Regions from separate parts of the Streptomyces sp. NPDC098101 genome, predicted to be linked through region 1. Evidence: riboswitches for the same ligand, from Rfam matches in the RefSeq annotation. Region 1 holds a riboswitch; the other holds the start of a gene.
The links. Region 1 has a riboswitch for glycine ahead of gcvT (glycine cleavage system aminomethyltransferase GcvT). Riboswitches for the same ligand answer to the same signal wherever they lie in the genome.
Positions count from the first base shown of each region.

Region 2: it holds a riboswitch for glycine, as region 1 does, so the genes downstream of both, gcvP (aminomethyl-transferring glycine dehydrogenase) here and gcvT (glycine cleavage system aminomethyltransferase GcvT) in region 1, are expected to answer to the same signal.

Region 1 covers NZ_JBIWAS010000003.1:1,148,649-1,157,711, forward strand. The annotation lists gene ACIQVI_RS18260 (enoyl-CoA hydratase-related protein) at 1-350, shown strand, start outside; gene ACIQVI_RS18265 (ATP-binding protein) at 476-994, shown strand; gene ACIQVI_RS18270 (EF-hand domain-containing protein) at 1,440-1,655, shown strand; gene ACIQVI_RS18275 (hypothetical protein) at 1,741-2,271, shown strand; gene ACIQVI_RS18280 (L-serine ammonia-lyase) at 2,284-3,654, opposite strand; gene glyA (serine hydroxymethyltransferase) at 3,815-5,083, opposite strand; gene gcvH (glycine cleavage system protein GcvH) at 5,116-5,496, opposite strand; gene gcvT (glycine cleavage system aminomethyltransferase GcvT) at 5,574-6,698, opposite strand; glycine riboswitch at 6,867-6,980, opposite strand; gene ACIQVI_RS18300 (AAA family ATPase) at 7,132-7,794, shown strand; gene ACIQVI_RS18305 (enhanced serine sensitivity protein SseB) at 7,928-8,668, shown strand; gene ACIQVI_RS18310 (enhanced serine sensitivity protein SseB C-terminal domain-containing protein) at 8,788-9,063, shown strand, end outside.
Region 2 covers NZ_JBIWAS010000004.1:990,837-999,899, reverse strand. The annotation lists gene ACIQVI_RS22830 (MerR family transcriptional regulator) at 1-211, shown strand, start outside; gene ACIQVI_RS22825 (bifunctional nuclease family protein) at 276-749, shown strand; gene bldO (whiB transcriptional repressor BldO) at 942-1,559, shown strand; gene ACIQVI_RS22815 (DNA polymerase IV) at 1,642-3,150, shown strand; gene ACIQVI_RS22810 (PRC-barrel domain-containing protein) at 3,227-3,604, opposite strand; glycine riboswitch at 3,717-3,816, shown strand; gene gcvP (aminomethyl-transferring glycine dehydrogenase) at 3,995-6,880, shown strand; gene ACIQVI_RS22800 (DUF5999 family protein) at 6,980-7,186, opposite strand; gene ACIQVI_RS22795 (hypothetical protein) at 7,517-8,107, opposite strand; gene ACIQVI_RS22790 (glutamate--cysteine ligase) at 8,588-9,063, shown strand, end outside.

The sequences.
Region 1 (9,063 bases):
GCACCCAGCGCCTCTCCCGCCTCGTCGGCCCCTCCAGGGCGAAGGACCTCATCTTCACCGGCCGGATGGTGAAGGCGGACGAGGCCCTCTCGCTCGGCCTGGTCGACCGGGTCGTCCCGGCCGCCGAGGTGTACGAGCAGGCGCACGCGTGGGCCGCGAAGCTGGCGCAGGGGCCGGCCGTCGCCCTGCGGGCCGCGAAGGAGGCGATCGACCAGGGCCTGGAGACCGACATCGACACCGGTCTGGCCATCGAGCGCACCTGGTTCGCCGGTCTGTTCGCCACCGAGGACCGCGAGCGCGGGATGCGCAGCTTCGTCGAGGAGGGCCCCGGGAAGGCGAAATTCGGCTGAGCTGACCGAAAGGGAGCCGTCGGGCGTCGGCCAGGTGTCCGTAAGGCACCTCTCCGGGGGCCCGTCGGGGGTCCGTGGGGGGCCGATTCCGGTGGAACGGCCCCCGCGGGCGGTTCCGTGCGGCCATGATGGGGGGCATGGCGGGCCTGGAGGGTAGGGAACAACCACGGCAGCGCGCGAGCGCCGCCGCGGGGCGGTGGCCATTGGCCGCGGATGACGAACAGGCCGCCGAAGCAGTCGAGTTGTACGGGAATCCGGCCGAGGGCGATGTCCGGCTGCCGTCCCGGCCCGAGTCCGCGTGGGTGGCCCGCAGGCTCACGCAGCACGTCGTGATGCGCCAGTGGGCGCTGGGGCCGCAGATCGCCGAGCACGCGGTGCTCCTGGTCTCGGAGCTGGTGGGGAACGCGGTCCGGCACACCGGCGCCCGGTCCTTCGCGCTGCGGTTGCAGCGGCGCCGGGGCTCGATCCGGGTCGAGGTGCGGGACCCCTCGCGCGGGCTGCCCTGTCTGATGCCGGTGCACGAGCTGGACACGAGCGGCCGGGGGCTCTTCCTGGTCGACAAGCTGGCGGACCGCTGGGGCGTGGACCTGGCGCCGCGCGGCAAGACGACCTGGTTCGAGATGCGGGTCGCGGACCGCCCCTGAACGCACGGAAGCCCCCGTGCGCCGTGGTGGGGGCGTGCGGGGGGCTTCCGTGTGATGCGCCGTGGACGGGGGGGTGTATCCACGGCCGCTGTGTCGACCTGGCCCGGGTCAACGGAGGTCGTGTCATCGACTATGGCAGACAAGTGCGCCATCGCCAAAAGTCCCTAGTGGGGCAAAAACGGTCAAACGCTGACACTTTAACTGTGAATCGTTGGTGACATGTGGCACCTGCCTTGTAAACAGTGAATGACTATGCGGTTCGTTGTGTGTTTCCCGGGGTCGTCCGCATGATGGACACCCGGCATGTGCCGCCGAACGCCCCGAATCGGACCAATGGCCACCAACGGGAAGCACCGCCCCGTGGGCAGCCGGGCGGGCGCGGCCGCCGGAGCCGGGGCGGCTAATCTGGCCCCCGTCAGACAAGCACCATGAAGGGGCGGAAACAGTGGCGGACATCGAGTCGGCACGCACGGCATTCAACCGGTACGACGTGGACGGGGACGGCTTCATCACCGCCGCTGAGTACAAGAGCGTGATGGCGCAGCTGGGCGACTTCAACGTCACCGAGACGGTCGCCGAGGCGATCATCAAGCAGCGCGACGACAACGGCGACGGCCGGCTGTCGTGGGACGAGTTCTGGTCGCACCTCAGCAAGGCCTGACCCACCCACCCGGACGGGCCGCGCGCCCCAGCGGCCGCCACCCGTCCGGGCCGGACCCCGACCGACGCCCGGGAGGACACCGGCCGTGACCGGCGTGGAATTCCTCGCCTCTTTCCTCGCCACCGGAGAGCTGCACGGCCTCCGCGTCGGCTCGACGCTCGCCGAGGTGGACCGGGCGCTCCGCCACCCCTTCGTCGACGTCGTCGGCGAGGAGGGGGCATGGCTGCGGCGGGACTACGGGCTCGTCGAGTTCGCCTTCAACCCGAAACCAGATCCGGGGCCGGGGCCGGGGCCGGAGTGGGTCGTGGCCACCGCGACGATCCAGCTGCACCGCCTCGCGCCGGACGACGGCCCGGCCCGGTCCTGGGCCCGGAGTACCGGCGTCGGGTTTCCCCGGTACACCTCCTGGGAGGAACTGCGCGACGCGCTCTCCCGTACGCACGGCGTCCCGGAGCTGAAGGTCACCGACCAGGGCGGGTTCCTCCAGTACCGGGCCGCGTCCTCGCACGTCTCCGTCCTCGTCGTGGACGACGGGGACGAGGAGCGCGGTGACCGCGTCGGCCACGGCGACGTGTGGAGCCTCGATCTGTGGGCGCCGCTCCGGACGGGCCGGTGACGGCCCGCCGCCTCAGCACTCGATGATGTTCACCGCGAGCCCGCCCCGGGCCGTCTCCTTGTACTTGACGCTCATGTCCGCGCCCGTCTCCTTCATGGTCTTGATGACCTTGTCGAGGGAGACCAGGTGGCTGCCGTCGCCGCGCATCGACATCTTCGCGGCCGTGACGGCCTTGACCGCGGCCATGCCGTTGCGTTCGATGCAGGGGATCTGGACCAGGCCGCCGACGGGGTCGCAGGTCAGGCCCAGGTTGTGCTCCATGCCGATCTCGGCGGCGTTCTCCACCTGCTCGGGGGAGCCGCCCAGGACCTCGGCCAGGGCGCCGGCCGCCATCGAGCAGGCGGAGCCGACCTCGCCCTGGCAGCCGACCTCGGCGCCGGAGATCGAGGCGTTCTCCTTGAAGAGCATCCCGACCGCGCCGGCCGCGAGGAGGAAGCGGACCACGCCGTCCTCGTCCGCGCCGGGCACGAAGTTCATGTAGTAGTGCAGGACGGCGGGGATGATGCCGGCCGCGCCGTTCGTCGGGGCGGTGACCACCCGGCCGCCCGCCGCGTTCTCCTCGTTCACCGCCATCGCGTACAGGGTGATCCACTCCATCGAGTGGGCCGCCGGGTTCCCCTCGGAGCGCAGCTTGCGGGCCGAGTTCGCCGCGCGGCGGCGCACCTTCAGGCCGCCGGGCAGGATGCCCTCGCGGGACATGCCGCGCGAGACGCAGGACTGCATGACCCGCCAGATCTCCAGGAGGCCCGCGCGGATCTCGTCCTCGGTGCGCCAGGCCTTCTCGTTCTCCAGCATCATCGCGGAGATCGACAGACCGGTCTCCTTCGCGAGGCGGAGCAGCTCGTCGCCGGTGCGGAAGGGGTACTTCAGGACCGTGTCGTCCGGCACGATCGGGTTCTCGCCCGCGACCGCGTCCTCGTCGACGACGAAGCCGCCGCCCACCGAGTAGTACGTCTTCTCCAGGACGAGCCCGCCCTCCGCGTCGTACGCGAAGACCGTCATGCCGTTGGCGTGGTACGGGAGCGCCTTGCGCCGGTGCAGGATCAGGTCGGCGTCGAAGTCGAAGGGGATCTCGTGGGCGCCGAGCAGGTTGATCCGGCCGCTCGCCTTGATCCGCTCGAACTCCTCGTCCGCGTGCTCGACGTCGACCGTGCGCGGGGAGTTCCCCTCCAGGCCGAGCAGCACCGCCTTGGGGGTGCCGTGGCCGTGGCCGGTCGCGCCCAGCGAGCCGTACAGCTCCGCCCGCACCTTCGCCGTGTGGGCCAGCAGGCCCTCGTTCTTCAGCCGGCGGGCGAACATCCGGGCCGCGCGCATCGGGCCCACCGTGTGGGAGCTCGACGGGCCGATGCCGATCGAGAACAGGTCGAAGACCGAGATGGCCACGGGAGGACTCCTTGTGGGGGCTGGACGTCGTTGTCTGCCGGGGTGGTGCAGAGAGCGCGTGGGGCGGGGGGACATGGGTCGGGGCACCGCGCCCGTCGTTCCAGTGTGCGCGGTGCCCCGGATGTCCGTACGAACAAAAGCGTACGAAATTACTACGAGATCACTTCAGGCCGGGGTACAGCGGGTGCTTGTCCGCGAGGGCGGTCACCCGGGCCTTGAGGGCCTCGGCCTTCTCCGCGTCGAAGCCCGGCTTCAGGGTCTCGGCGATGACGTCTGCGACCTCGCGGAAGTCCTCGGCCCCGAAACCGCGGGTCGCGAGCGCCGGCGTGCCGATGCGCAGGCCCGAGGTGACCATCGGGGGACGCGGGTCGTTCGGGACCGCGTTCCGGTTGACCGTGATGCCGACCTCGTGCAGCCGGTCCTCGGCCTGCTGGCCGTCCAGCTCCGAGTCGCGCAGGTCGACCAGGAGCAGGTGCACGTCCGTGCCGCCGGACAGGACCGAGACGCCGTGGGCGGTCACGTCGTCCTGGACCAGGCGCTCGGCGATGATGCGGGCGCCGTCCAGGGTGCGCTGCTGGCGCTCCTTGAACTCCTCCGAGGCCGCGACCTTGAAGGAGACGGCCTTGGCCGCGATCACGTGCTCCAGGGGGCCGCCCTGGAAGCCCGGGAAGACGGAGGAGTTCAGCTTCTTCGCGAACTCCTTCTTCGCCAGGATGACGCCGCCGCGCGGGCCGCCGAGCGTCTTGTGCGTGGTGGAGGTCACCACGTCCGCGTACTCGACCGGGTTCGGGTGCAGACCGGCGGCGACCAGGCCCGCGAAGTGGGCCATGTCGACCCACAGGTAGGCGCCGACCTCGTCCGCGATCCGGCGGAACTCCGCGAAGTCCAGCCGGCGCGGGTACGCCGACCAGCCCGCGATGATCACCTTCGGGCGGTGCTCCTTGGCGAGGCTCTCGACCTCGGCCATGTCGACCAGACCGGCCCCGTCCACGTGGTACGCGACCACGTTGAACTGCTTGCCGGAGAAGTTCAGGCGCATCCCGTGGGTGAGGTGGCCGCCGTGCGCCAGGTCCAGGCCCAGGATCGTGTCGCCCGGCTGGGCGATCGCGAAGAGGGCGGCCTGGTTCGCGGAGGCGCCGGAGTGCGGCTGGACGTTGGCGTACTCGGCGCCGAACAGGTCCTTGATCCGGTCGATGGCGATCTGCTCGGCCACGTCGACGTGCTCGCAGCCGCCGTAGTAGCGGCGGCCCGGGTAGCCCTCGGCGTACTTGTTGGTGAGGACGGAGCCCTGCGCCTCCATGACCGCGACCGGAGCGAAGTTCTCCGAGGCGATCATCTCGAGGGTGGACTGCTGACGGCGGAGCTCGGCGTCGACGGCGGCGGCGACGTCGGGGTCCAGCTCGTGGAGGGGAGTGTTCAGAAGCGACATGAATCGATCCCTAAGGGGTCTCGGGCCCGGTCTCAGTTCCCGGCGGAGAACGCGGCGTACTCGTCGGCGGTGAGCAGGTCGTCCGGCTCACCCGCGACGCGCACCTTGAACAGCCAGCCACCCTCGAACGGAGCCGTGTTCACCAGGGACGGGTCGTCCACCACGTCCTGGTTGGCGGCGACGACCTCACCCGAGACGGGGGAGTACAGGTCGCTCACGGACTTCGTCGACTCCAGCTCGCCGCAGGTCTCGCCCGCGGTGACGGTGTCGCCGACCTCGGGGAGCTGGGCGTAGACGACGTCACCGAGCGCGTTGGCCGCGAACTCCGTGATGCCGACGGTCGCGACGCCGTCCTCGGCGTCCGACAGCCACTCGTGCTCCTTGGTGTACCGCAGCTGCTGGGGGTTGCTCATGACCTGATTCTCCTGGATCGGGGGAGTGCTGATGAACGTGGGTCTTGCGGGGTGAGACGCGGAGGAGGACGACTTCGTCACTTCTGGCGCTTGTAGAACGGCAGCGCCACGACCTCGTACGGCTCGTGGGTGCCCCGGACGTCCACACCTACACCCTGGGTGCCGGGCTCCGCGTGCGCCGCGTCCACGTACGCCATCGCGATCGGCTTTCCGAGGGTCGGGGACGGGGCCCCGGAGGTGACCTCGCCGATCACCGCGCCGTCCTTGACGACGGAGAAGCCGGCGCGCGGGACCCGGCGGCCCTCGGCGATCAGGCCGACCAGCTTGCGCGGCGGGGCGGTCTCGGCGCGCTCGGCGGCCTTCTCCAGGGCCTCGCGGCCGACGAAACGGCCCTCGTTGGTCGTCTTCTCGAACTTCACGACCCGGCCGAGACCGGCGTCGAAGGGGGTGAGGGAGGTGGTCAGCTCGTGGCCGTACAGCGGCATCCCCGCCTCCAGGCGGAGCGTGTCGCGGCAGGACAGGCCGCAGGGGATCAGGCCGACGCCCTCGCCGGCCGCGGTCAGCGCCTGCCACACGCCCTCGGCGTGCTCCGGCTTCAGGAAGAGCTCGAAGCCGTCCTCGCCGGTGTAGCCGGTGCGGGCGATCAGCGCGGGCACGCCCGCGACCGTGCCCGGCAGACCGGCGTAGTACTTCAGGCCGTCCAGGTCGGCGTCGGTGACCGACTTCAGGATGCCGGGGGACTCCGGGCCCTGGATCGCGATCAGGGCGTACGCGTCGCGGTCGTCGCGGACCTCGGCGTCGAAGCCGGCCGCGCGCTCGGTGAGGGCGTCCAGGACGGTCTGGGCGTTGGAGGCGTTGGCGACGACCATGTACTCGGTCTCGCCCAGGCGGTAGACGATCAGGTCGTCCAGGATGCCGCCGTCCTCGCGACAGATCATCGTGTACCGGGCGCGGCCGGTGCCCACCGTGGAGATGTTGCCGACCAGGGCGAAGTCGAGGAGGTCGACGGCCTGCGGGCCGGTGACGGTGATCTCGCCCATGTGGGAGAGGTCGAAGAGGCCGGCCCGGGTGCGGACGGCGTTGTGCTCGTCGCGCTCGCTGCCGTACCGCAGCGGCATGTCCCAGCCCGCGAAGTCGGTCATGGTCGCGCCCAGGGAACGATGCAGCGCGTCGAGGGCGGTCAGGCGGGGGGCAGAGGTCATGGGGTGGCTCCCGGGTCCCAAGGGCGTTCGGTGACGAAGACATGACGGGCGAGGACGTCCTCCCCATCTGTCATGGAACCTGAGAGGTTCACCGGGGGCATCTCGTCACCGAGATCCCGGCTTGCACCTTGGGTGGGGACACCACGGTGTCCCGCTTTTCAGATCTGCCTCATCCACGCGGTACGGGGCCTGAGAGATTCAAGGGAGGGTCTTGCTCCTTCGGCGCCCGGACGCACTCTGTGGACGACCCACAGTGCTCCGGAACTCTCCCGCGCGGATTCGAACGGCCGGTATGCGGTTGTACAGGCGACTGTGCGCGCCTGGCGGGCACATCATTGCACGCGGTGTCGGCGCGGCAAATCGCTTGTGCCCCATTACCGTTTCTTTACACTTCTTGGGAAGGGTCTCCTGAGGCCCGGCAGGGGGAGAAGCGATGACGTTCCAGCACACCGGCGCGTATGCGACGAGTACCGGCATACCGTCCCCACGGGCCCGCGCCCGGACCCGGGGACGGGGCCGGCTCCTGCGGGACCTGCGCGAGCGCGGGGACCGGGGCCCCCGCGCCCTCGTCTTCGCGGCCGGAGACCTCGTGGTCGTCTCCGGGCTGCCCGGCAGCGGCAAGTCCACCCTCATGCGACGGACCGCCGGGGGCCGGGGCGTCGACTCCCAGGACGCCCGGGAGCGCTGGGAGGCCCGGATGCCCGGCCTCCTGCCGTACGCGGTCTACCGCCCCCTGGTCCGGATCGCGCACTACGCCGGGCTGCGCCGCGCCCTGCGCTCCGGCGCGAGCGTGATCGTGCACGACTGCGGCACCCAGTCCTGGGTGCGCGGCTGGCTCGCCCGCGAGGCCCGCCGCCGGGGGAGCGACCTGCACCTGGTCCTCCTCGACGTCACCCCGGACACCGCCAGGGCCGGGCAGGACGCCCGGGGCCGGGGCGTCTCCGCGTACGCCTTCGCCCGCCACCGGCGCGCCGTCGGCCGGCTGCTGCGGGCCGTCGAGGCCGGCCGGCTCCCGCCCGGCTGCGCCTCGGCGACCCTGCTCGACCGGGGCGCAGCCGACGCCCTCCGGACGATCTCCTTCGGGGAGGCCGCCTGACCGACGGGCCTCCGGTACGGCCCCTCCGGGGCGCTCGTACCCTTCTCTTCTGGCCACGGCGGTGCCGGGGCGGCGTTAGGGTGCTGCCGGGCGGCCGGGTACGGCAGGCCGTGCGGAGAAGGGGAACGGGACCGTGGACGTGACGTGGCCGGGCAACGAGCTCGAAGAGGTGCTCGCCGCCTCGCTCGGCGACCCCGGGGCGGGAGCCCGCCTCCTGGAGGTGCTGGGCCGCAGCCCCGTCTGGGTCCCCCTGCCCAACGGCGGCGGCCCCGACAGCGCCGACCTGGACCTCGCCACCCTGGAGATCGACGGCGCGGCCTACGTCCCCGTCTTCAGCTCCGAGCAGCAGCTCCGCGCCTGCGCCGGCGACCACATGTCCTTCGCCGTCGCCCCCGCCCGCGACTTCGCCCGCGGCCTGCCCCCGCAGCTCGGCATCGCCGTGAACCCCGGCGGCACCGTCGGCGTCCCGCTGCCCCCGCCCGCCGTCGCCGAGCTCTGCCGGGCCGGCCGGACCCCGCTCGACGGGCCCGCGTCCGGCGGCCGCGTCCGGCTCTTCGAGCCCGACTGGCAGGACGACCCCGTCGACTTCCTCGCCGCCGCCTCCGCCGAGTTCGAGGCCACCGGCGTCGTCGCCAGCGCCCGCCGCGCCCTCGCCAGCGTCGAGGGCACCGAACCGGCCCTCTTCATCGGCGTCCAGCTCTCCCACTGGGAGGGCGCCGACCGCACCGCCCCCCTGGACGCCCTCGGCCGGGCCCTCGGCCGCGTCGAGGTCGCCTGGCCGGTCAACCTCATCCTGCTCGACATGGCGCAGGACCCGGTGGGCGACTGGATGGTGGAGCGGGTCCGCCCCTTCTACCAGCGCGCCGCCGTGTGAGCGGCACCGTGTTTAAGCTGAACTGATTCGACGGGACCGGTTCGACGGAACGGTTCGACGGCCGCACCTGACCCGGTGGCCGTACAGACGTGGTGGACGGAAGAGGGGCGGGACCCAGGGTGAGCGCGTCAGGCACCGCTGCGACCGGTCAGGTCGAGCACATGCTGCGCCAGGTGGCACCCGGACGCTACGACGCGTACGAGCGGCTGCTGCACGCCCTCGCCGACGGCGAGCTCCGGATGCTGCTCTGGCAGGGCTCGCCCGGCTCGCCCGACGCCCAGTACGGGAACATGGAGGTCGACGGCTTCGGCTACGCGCCCTGCGTCACCTCCGACCAGGAGCTCGCCGCCTCCGGCTGGAACCGCGCCCACGAGCGCGTCACCGGCCGCGAGATC
Region 2 (9,063 bases), on a different contig from region 1:
ATTCGGACTGGAGCCCCGGCACCTGCGGGCCGTGAAGGCGGCCGCCGAACGGGAGGCCGGGCTCATCGAACAGGTGGTCGCGCCGCTGCGCCGGCACCGTAATCCGCAGACCAGGGCCCATGCGGAGGCCACCGCCAAGGAGCTGGCCGCGCAGTCGGTGCGGCTGCACGCGGCCCTGATGCAGATCGCCCTGGGCATCCGCGCGCAGTGATCTCGCGGTGACCTCGGAGGGGCCCGACTATCCAAACCGGTCGGGCACGTCCTAGGGTTGCTGTGTGAACGAGCTCGACGTTGTGGGTGTCCGAGTGGAAATGCCCTCCAATCAGCCGATCGTGCTCCTACGTGAAGTGGGAGGCGATCGTTACCTCCCCATCTGGATCGGACCGGGGGAGGCGACCGCGATCGCCTTCGCGCAGCAGGGGATGGCGCCTCCGCGGCCGCTGACGCACGACCTGTTCAAGGACGTGCTGGAGGCCGTGGGGCAGGAGCTCACCGAAGTCCGCATCACGGATCTGCGTGACGGGGTCTTCTACGCCGAGCTGGTCTTCGCCAGCGGCGTCGAGGTGAGCGCCCGGCCGTCCGACGCGATAGCGCTGGCCCTCCGGACCGGGACGCCGATCTTCGGCAGCGACGGCGTCCTGGACGACGCCGGCATCGCGATTCCGGACGAGCAGGAGGACGAGGTGGAGAAGTTCCGCGAATTCCTCGACCAGATCTCACCGGAGGATTTCGGGACCAACAGTCAGTGAGACCGGGCGGTACGGCCGCGGGCCGTTCCCGGGGTGCTGTCAGAGCATTCGAGTAGCCTTTCCCCGAAGAGAGACACGGGAAACCACTCTCAGGGTGATTATCACTCGGCGTGCCGAGTGTGGCGATCGTTGACGCACCCCGAGTGACTGCCTACCTTCGTGTGGGCAGGTCAAGGACGGAGGGTCGGCGTGATGAGCAGCGCGGACGGTACGGCGGGCAGCTCCCTCGGACGGGTGTCCGGGGAGAACGGTCCGTATCCGCTTCACGGCAGGGTGGGCGACTTCGGTACGGACGCCGGTACGGGCGCGGCCGACGAGGTGATCGGCTACCGCGGCCCCACGGCGTGCGCGGCCGCCGGCATCACCTATCGCCAGTTGGACTACTGGGCGCGCACCGGACTCGTGGAACCGAGCGTGCGGCCCGCGTACGGGTCGGGGACGCAGCGGCTCTACAGCTTCCGTGACGTCGTCGTCCTGAAGATCGTCAAGCGTTTCCTCGACACCGGGGTGGCCCTGCAGAACATCCGGGCCGCGGTGCAGCACCTGAGGGCCCGGGGCTTCCGGGACCTGGAGCGGATGACGCTCATGAGCGACGGGGCCACGGTCTACGAGTGCTCCTCGCCCGACGAGGTCGTCGACCTGCTCCAGGGCGGTCAGGGCGTCTTCGGCATCGCCGTCGGGGTGGTCTGGCGGGACGTGGAGGCGGCGCTCTCGCAGCTGCACGGGGAGCGGGTGGACACCGGCGAGACGCTCGTGGGGCACAACCCCGGCGACGAGCTGGCGCGGCGGCGACGGGACCGGGCGGTCTGAACCGGTTCCCCGGGCGGCTCCCGGGCCGGCCCCGTCGTGGGGCGGCCGGGCGTTGTCAGTGGCGTGGGGGAGCATCGGAGGCGTGAGAGCCGCGCCGACGATCCTGCATCTCGACATGGACGCCTTCTTCGCCGCCGCCGAGCAGGCGGCGAAGCCCAGCCTGCGCGGAAAGCCCGTGGTCGTGGGCGGGCTCGGGCCGCGGGGCGTGGTCGCCACCGCGTCGTACGAGGCGCGCCGCTTCGGGGTCCACTCGGCGATGCCGATGGGCCAGGCGCGGCGGCTCGCGCCGAACGCGGCCTATCTCGTGCCGCGCTTCGCCTTCTACCGGTCGATCAGCGAGCAGGTCATGCGGCTGCTCGGGAACCTCTCCCCGCTCGTGGAGCCCCTCAGCCTCGACGAGGCCTTCGTGGACCTGGAGGCGGGCGGCGTGGCCGGTGACACGGCGAGCGCGCGGGCCGTGGGGGAGCGGCTGCGGGCGGACATCCTCGCGACGACGGGGCTCACCGGGTCGGTGGGGCTCGCGGGGTCCAAGATGCTCGCGAAGATCGCCTCCGAGGAGGCGAAGCCGGACGGGCTCGTCCTGATGGAGCCGGGCACCGAGCGGGCGCTCCTCGGGCCGAAGTCCGTGCGGATCCTGCCCGGGGTCGGACCGGCGACCGGGGAGCACCTGCGGCGGGCCGGGATGACGACGGTGTCCGACCTCGCGGAGGCGGGCGAGGACGAGCTCGTACGGCTCCTGGGGCGGGCGCACGGGGCCTCGCTGTACCGGATGGCCCAGGGGCACGACGACCGGCCCGTGGTGGCCGAGCGGGACGCCAAGTCCGTCTCTGTCGAGGACACCTTCGCCGTGGACCTGCACGACCGGGTGCGGATCCGGGCCGAGGTGGAGCGGCTCGCGGAGCGGTGCGTGGGGCGGCTGCGGGCGTCGGGGCACTCGGGGCGGACGATCGTCCTGAAGGTGCGGAGGTTCGACTTCTCGACGCTGACCCGGTCCGAGACGCTGCGGGGGCCGACGGACGCGCTCGGGGTCGTGCGGGAGGCGGCGGGGCGGCTGCTCGACTCGGTGGACACGACGGGGGGCGTGCGGCTGCTCGGGGTGGGGGTGAGCGGGCTCGCGGACTATACGCAGGAGGATCTGTTCGCCCAGGAGGCGGAGGGGGAGGCGCGGGACGGGGCGGGCGTCGAGGCCGAGGACGTTCCGGTGGCGGGGGAGGCCGTGGCGGCCGAGCCGGCCGAGCGGTCCTGGGCGCCCGGGCACGACGTACGGCACGCGGTGTACGGGGCCGGGTGGGTGCAGGGGAGCGGGCTCGGACGGGTCACCGTGCGGTTCGAGGAACCGGGGTCGGCGCCGGGGCGGGTGCGGACCTTCGCGGTGGACGATCCGGAGCTGGAGACGGGGGAGGCGGTGCCGTTGGTACGGGGGCCGGTGCCGGGTGCGGGTCTTCCCGGGGGTGGTGCCGCGTCGTCGGCGGCTGCGGGTCGTGGGGGTGCGGGTTTGCCCGGGGGTGGTGCCGCGTCGTCGGCGGCTGCGGGTCGTGGGGGTGCGCCCGGCCTTGCGGCCGGGCAGGGTTCCCACCCGCACCACCCGTGACGGTGGGCGGGCAGAGGTGCGGGTCTTCCCATGGGTGGTTTCGCGCCGTCGGCGGCGGCCGGGCCGGGGTTCCCGGTCAGCTGCCTTCCTGGCCCGCCAGGCGGCCGAAGTCCTTGTCCGGGGGGTTCGGGTGGGGTGGCGGGGGGAGGGCGAGGCTGTAGTGGCGGTAGAGCTGGAGTTCCTGCTCCGGGGAGAGGTGGCGGCCCACGCCGAAGTCCGGGGCGTCCTTGATGAGGGCGCGTTCGAAGGGGATGTGGAGGCCGTCGTCGAGCAGGTCGCTCGGCTCCAGGGGGACGAAGGCGTCCCTGCTGAACAGGCCGGTGCGGACCGCGGCCCACTCCGGGACGCCGGTCGCGTCGTCGAGGTACACCTCGTCGACGGTCCCGATCTTGTGTCCGTTCCGGTCGTACGCCTTGCGGCCGATCAGGCTGCGCGGATCGATGTCGGTCTGCACGGTCCCTCCAACTGGTCGCAACTCCTCTACCCCCTACCAAAGGGCACATCCGGGATGTCGGCCACTTGAGCGAAGGGAGCCCCAACCGCGCTGGTAGGCTGGGTGTGGCTGTCGACCCCGTGCGGGAGAGTCCCCCGGAGAAACCTTCCGGTGGGCGCCGAAGGAGCAAATCCTCCCCGGAATCTCTCAGGCCCCTGTACCGCGCGGACGAGGTCACTCTGGAAAGCAGAGCGGATGTCCGACGGCATTCGCTCTCACCGACGGTGAAAGCCGGCGTGCCGCGAGGCGTGCCGGTGAAACTCTCAGGTTGAGATGACAGAGGGGGAGGCCGTCCGGGCACCCGCGCCGTGGTGCCCCTCGCAGGTCGTGACGACCAGGAGGCCTCCGTACATGACCGCCAACCGCATTCCGCTCTCCGAGCTCGAGCAGGGCATCCCGTTCGAGCAGCGGCACATCGGGCCCGACGCCGAGGCCCGGGCCAAGATGCTCGCCCAGGTCGGTTACGGCTCGCTCGACGAACTGACCGCCGCCGCGGTGCCGGACGTGATCAAGAACGCCGAGGCGCTGGGCCTGCCGGCCGCGCGCACCGAGGCCGAGGTGCTCGCCGAGCTGCGCACGCTCGCCGACCGCAACCAGGTCCTCGCGCCGATGATCGGCCTCGGCTACTACGGAACCTTCACCCCGCCGGTGATCCTCCGGAACGTGATGGAGAACCCCGCCTGGTACACGGCCTACACGCCGTACCAGCCGGAGATCTCCCAGGGCCGCCTGGAGGCCCTGCTGAACTTCCAGACCATGGTCGCCGACCTGACCGGCCTGCCCACCTCCGGCGCCTCCCTGCTCGACGAGGGCACCGCCGCCGCCGAGGCCATGGCGCTGTCCCGCCGCGTCGGCAAGGTCAAGAAGGGCGTCTTCCTGATCGACGCCGACGCCCTGCCGCAGACGATCGCCGTCATCGAGACCCGCGCCGAGCCGACCGGCGTCGAGGTCGTCGTCGCCGACCTGAGCGAGGGCATCCCGGCCGAGATCGCCGAGCGCGGTGTCTTCGGCGTGCTCCTGCAGTACCCCGGTGCCTCCGGCGCCGTCCGCGACATCAAGCCGCTGATCGACGCCGCCCACGAGCTCGGCGCGATCGTCACCGTCGCCGCCGACCTGCTCGCGCTCACCCTGCTCACCTCGCCCGGCGAGCTCGGCGCCGACATCGCCGTCGGCACCACCCAGCGCTTCGGCGTCCCGATGGGCTTCGGCGGCCCGCACGCCGGTTACATGGCCGTCCAGGACAAGCACGCCCGCTCCCTGCCCGGCCGCCTCGTGGGCGTCTCCGTCGACGCCGACGGCAACCGCGCCTACCGCCTGGCCCTCCAGACCCGCGAGCAGCACATCCGCCGCGAGAAGGCCACCAGCAACATCTGTACCGCTCAGGTGCTGCTCGCCGTCATGGCCGGCATGTACGCCGTCTACCACGGCCCCGAGGGCCTCAAGGGCATCGCCCGCCGCACCCACCGGTACGCCGCGATCCTTGCCGCCGGTCTGCGCGCCGGGGGCGTCGAGCTGACCGGGGACGTCTTCTTCGACACCCTCACCGCCCGCGTGCCCGGCAAGGCCGACGAGGTCGTGGCCGCCGCCCGCGAGGCCGGCGTGAACCTGTACCGCGTCGACGCCGACCGCGTGTCGGTCTCCTGCGACGAGACCACCACGCGCGAGCAGCTCGTCGCCGTCTGGGGCGCCTTCGGCGTCACCGCCGACGTCGAGGCCCTGGACGCCGCCACCGAGGACGTGCTGCCCGCCGGTCTGCTGCGCTCCGACGCGTACCTGACCCACCCGGTCTTCCACGCGCACCGCTCCGAGACCTCGATGCTGCGCTACCTGCGCCGCCTCGCGGACCGCGACTACGCGCTCGACCGCGGCATGATCCCGCTCGGCTCCTGCACGATGAAGCTGAACGCGACCACCGAGATGGAGCCGGTGACCTGGCCCGAGTTCGGCCAGATCCACCCCTTCGCCCCGGTCGAGCAGGCCCAGGGCTACGTCACGCTCATCACCGAGCTGGAGGAGCGCCTGGCCGAGGTCACCGGCTACGACAAGGTGTCGATCCAGCCCAACGCCGGTTCGCAGGGCGAGCTGGCCGGCCTCCTCGCCGTCCGCGCCTACCACCGGGCCAACGGCGACGAGCAGCGCACCGTCTGCCTCATCCCGTCCTCCGCGCACGGCACCAACGCCGCCTCCGCGGTGATGGCCGGCATGAAGGTCGTCGTGGTGAAGACCGCCGACGACGGCGAGGTCGACGTCGAGGACCTGCGGGCCAAGATCGCCCAGTACCGCGACGAGCTGTCCGTCCTGATGATCACGTACCCGTCCACGCACGGCGTGTTCGAGGAGCACGTCGCGGACATCTGCGCCGAGGTCCACGAGGCCGGTGGCCAGGTGTACGTCGACGGCGCCAACCTCAACGCCCTGGTGGGCCTGGCCAAGCCGGGTCACTTCGGCGGCGACGTCTCGCACCTCAACCTGCACAAGACCTTCTGCATCCCGCACGGCGGCGGCGGCCCCGGCGTCGGCCCGGTCGGCGTCCGCGCCCACCTCGCCCCGTACCTGCCGAACCATCCGCTCCAGCCCACCGCGGGCCCGGAGACCGGCGTCGGCCCGATCTCGGCCGCCCCGTGGGGCTCCGCCGGCATCCTGCCGATCTCCTGGTCGTACGTGCGCCTGATGGGCGGCGAGGGCCTCAAGCGCGCCACCCAGGTCGCGGTGCTCGCGGCGAACTACATCGCCAAGCGCCTGGAGCCGCACTTCCCGGTGCTCTACACCGGCCCGGCCGGTCTGGTCGCCCACGAGTGCATCGTGGACCTGCGCCCGCTGTCCAAGGCGACCGGCGTCACCGTCGACGACATCGCCAAGCGCCTGATCGACTACGGCTTCCACGCGCCGACGATGTCCTTCCCGGTGGCCGGCACGCTGATGATCGAGCCGACCGAGTCCGAGGACCTGACCGAGCTGGACCGCTTCTGCGACACGATGATCGCGATCCGGGCCGAGATCGAGAAGGTCGCCTCGGGCGAGTGGCCGGCGGACGACAACCCGCTGCACAACGCCCCGCACACCGCGGCCGCGCTCGGCGGCGAGTGGAACCACGCCTACACCCGGGACGAGGCGGTCTTCCCGGCCGGCGTCTCGGCCGCCGACAAGTACTGGCCGCCGGTGCGCCGCATCGACGGCGCCTTCGGCGACCGGAACCTGGTCTGCTCCTGCCCGCCGCTGGACGAGTACGACCACTGAGGGGCCGCGCCCTCGTGACGGGGGTTCCATGACCGGGGGCCGGTCCGGAGAGTTCTTCTCCGGGCCGGCCCCCGGGCTTCGGTCCCTCGTACGCGTTCCTCAGGCGGCGGTCGTCACCCGGCCCGCCGTGAGCGGCCGGTGCGGAGCGATGATCTGTCCGTCCGGCAGGAGTTCACCGGTGTCCTCGAAGAGCAGGACGCCGTTGCACAGCAGGCTCCAGCCCTGCTCCGGGTGGTGTGCCGTCAGTCGGGCCGCCTCCCGGTCGGCGGAGTCGGCGGTGGGACAGGCGGGCTGGTGCTGGCACATGGGTGGGTTCTTTCGCTGCGTCGTGGTGGATGTCCTGCGGCTCTGCGCGCTCATGGCCGCCCCGTCGGTCGGTTCGGTTCCGGTCCAAGTCTTGCCCCCGGGACGGACTTCCGCAGGGATTTCGCGGCAGCTCGTCCTCTCCGGGGAGGACGCGTCACTCCCACGGGCGGTTCAGCTCAACCACCCCGTCCCTTCGGGTGGTTCGGGGTGGCCCGAGCGGGCTAGTCCGTAAGGGAGGGGTGTTCGGGCGGCGCGTTCGGACGGGTGGTTCGGACAGCAGTGCGCCCCGTGACCCGCCCGGGTCACGGGGCGCGGCGCGCGTACGGTGGATCAGGCGGGCGCCGCCGAGCCCAGGAGGGGCGGCGGCGCGAGGCGCGTGCTGAGGACGGGCAGGAGGTCGGCGACCGGGTAGGGCCGGTGGGCCGCGATTCCCGGTGGCGCGGGGGCCATGGGTACCAACAGGTCGTCGGTGGCCGGAGCGACGGTGGTGTCGTCCGTCTCCGGGTCGGCGTGCAGCCAGAGGGTCAGCATGTACAGCTCCGGCACGGAGAGCAGCCGCGGCCGGTAGGTGGCCGGCAGCCCCTCGGCCTGGTGCAGGGCCCGTTCCGTGGCGGAGACGTACGGCCCCTCGAAGAAGTGCGAGAAGGACCAGCCGTCCGGGGTGAGCATGGTGTCCGCGGCGGCGATCGTCCGGTCCCCGTTCCGGATCAGGAAGCGCCATCCGGCGAGCCGGGTGCGGGGAGGGTGTCCCGGTGCTCCGGTGACGCCCAACACATGGACGGGCAGGGGGAGTTCAGGGCTCAGTGGTCCCTGCGCGGCCCGCAGGGCGGGTGTGCGCGCCTCACGGACGGCGGTCGGTGAGCCGAGCGCCGCGAGGACGCTGCGGAGGGCCGGCGCAGGGGCCGGGGAGGGTCGGAGCATGGTGGGTCGCCTCTCGCTCAGGAGACACGGTGACGCGTGGGCAGGTACGACGGCGCTGTCGGCGGCGGGGCCAGAGAGGGGCCATGGGGCCATGGCCGGGCGCCAACACTCTGCCTCGTCCGCGGAGTTTATACGACATGTGTTCACACAGTGTTTCCGCTAGACGTCGCCGATATTCCTGACAAGACATCATCAGGTCGTCATCGAGGGGCGTTCAAGAGGAATCAGAAGGACGATACCGTCCCCACCTGCGGATACCGCGAGGAGCCGGTCGGCTGAATTCCGACCCCGAATCCAGCGACAATATGACATTGGTATATGTCGTCTGTTCCATGCCCGTGGAATGTGCCGTTGGGGTGCTGCATCCAGCCTATCCTCCGACAGGCTCCCTCCGCAGGCGTTGTGGATCAAAGAGGTGGGCATCATGGTCCGTGACGCGCGGCCGCCGTGACGGCCGCCCACCCGGGGAAGGACGCTTCGATGGGCGAGAAGGTCGTGGCCGACGGGTTCGGCCCGTCCGACCGGCAGCAGTACCGGAGGAAACTCCAGCAATGTCTGGCGGGGCTCGCGAGGCTCCTGGCGGAGAAGAGGTTCGACCGGCCGCGCAATCTCATGGGCGTGGAGATCGAACTCAATCTCGCCGGTGCCGACGGCCTGCCCCGCATGTTGAACGGGCCGGTTCTCGAAAAGATCGCGAGCCCCGATTTCCAGACCGAACTCGGAATGTTCAATCTCGAAGTGAACATCGCTCCCCACCAGCTGGAAGGCCATGTATTCGGCCGGCTCGCGGAGGAGATCGGAGCCGGAATCGGGTACGCCGACCGCAAGGCGGCGGAGCTCGACGCGGGCGTCGTCATGATCGGCGTGCTGCCCACCCTCGAACAGCACGACCTGGTCCCCGAGAACCTGTCGGACAACGACCGCTACGCCCTCCTCAACGACCAGATACTCGCCGC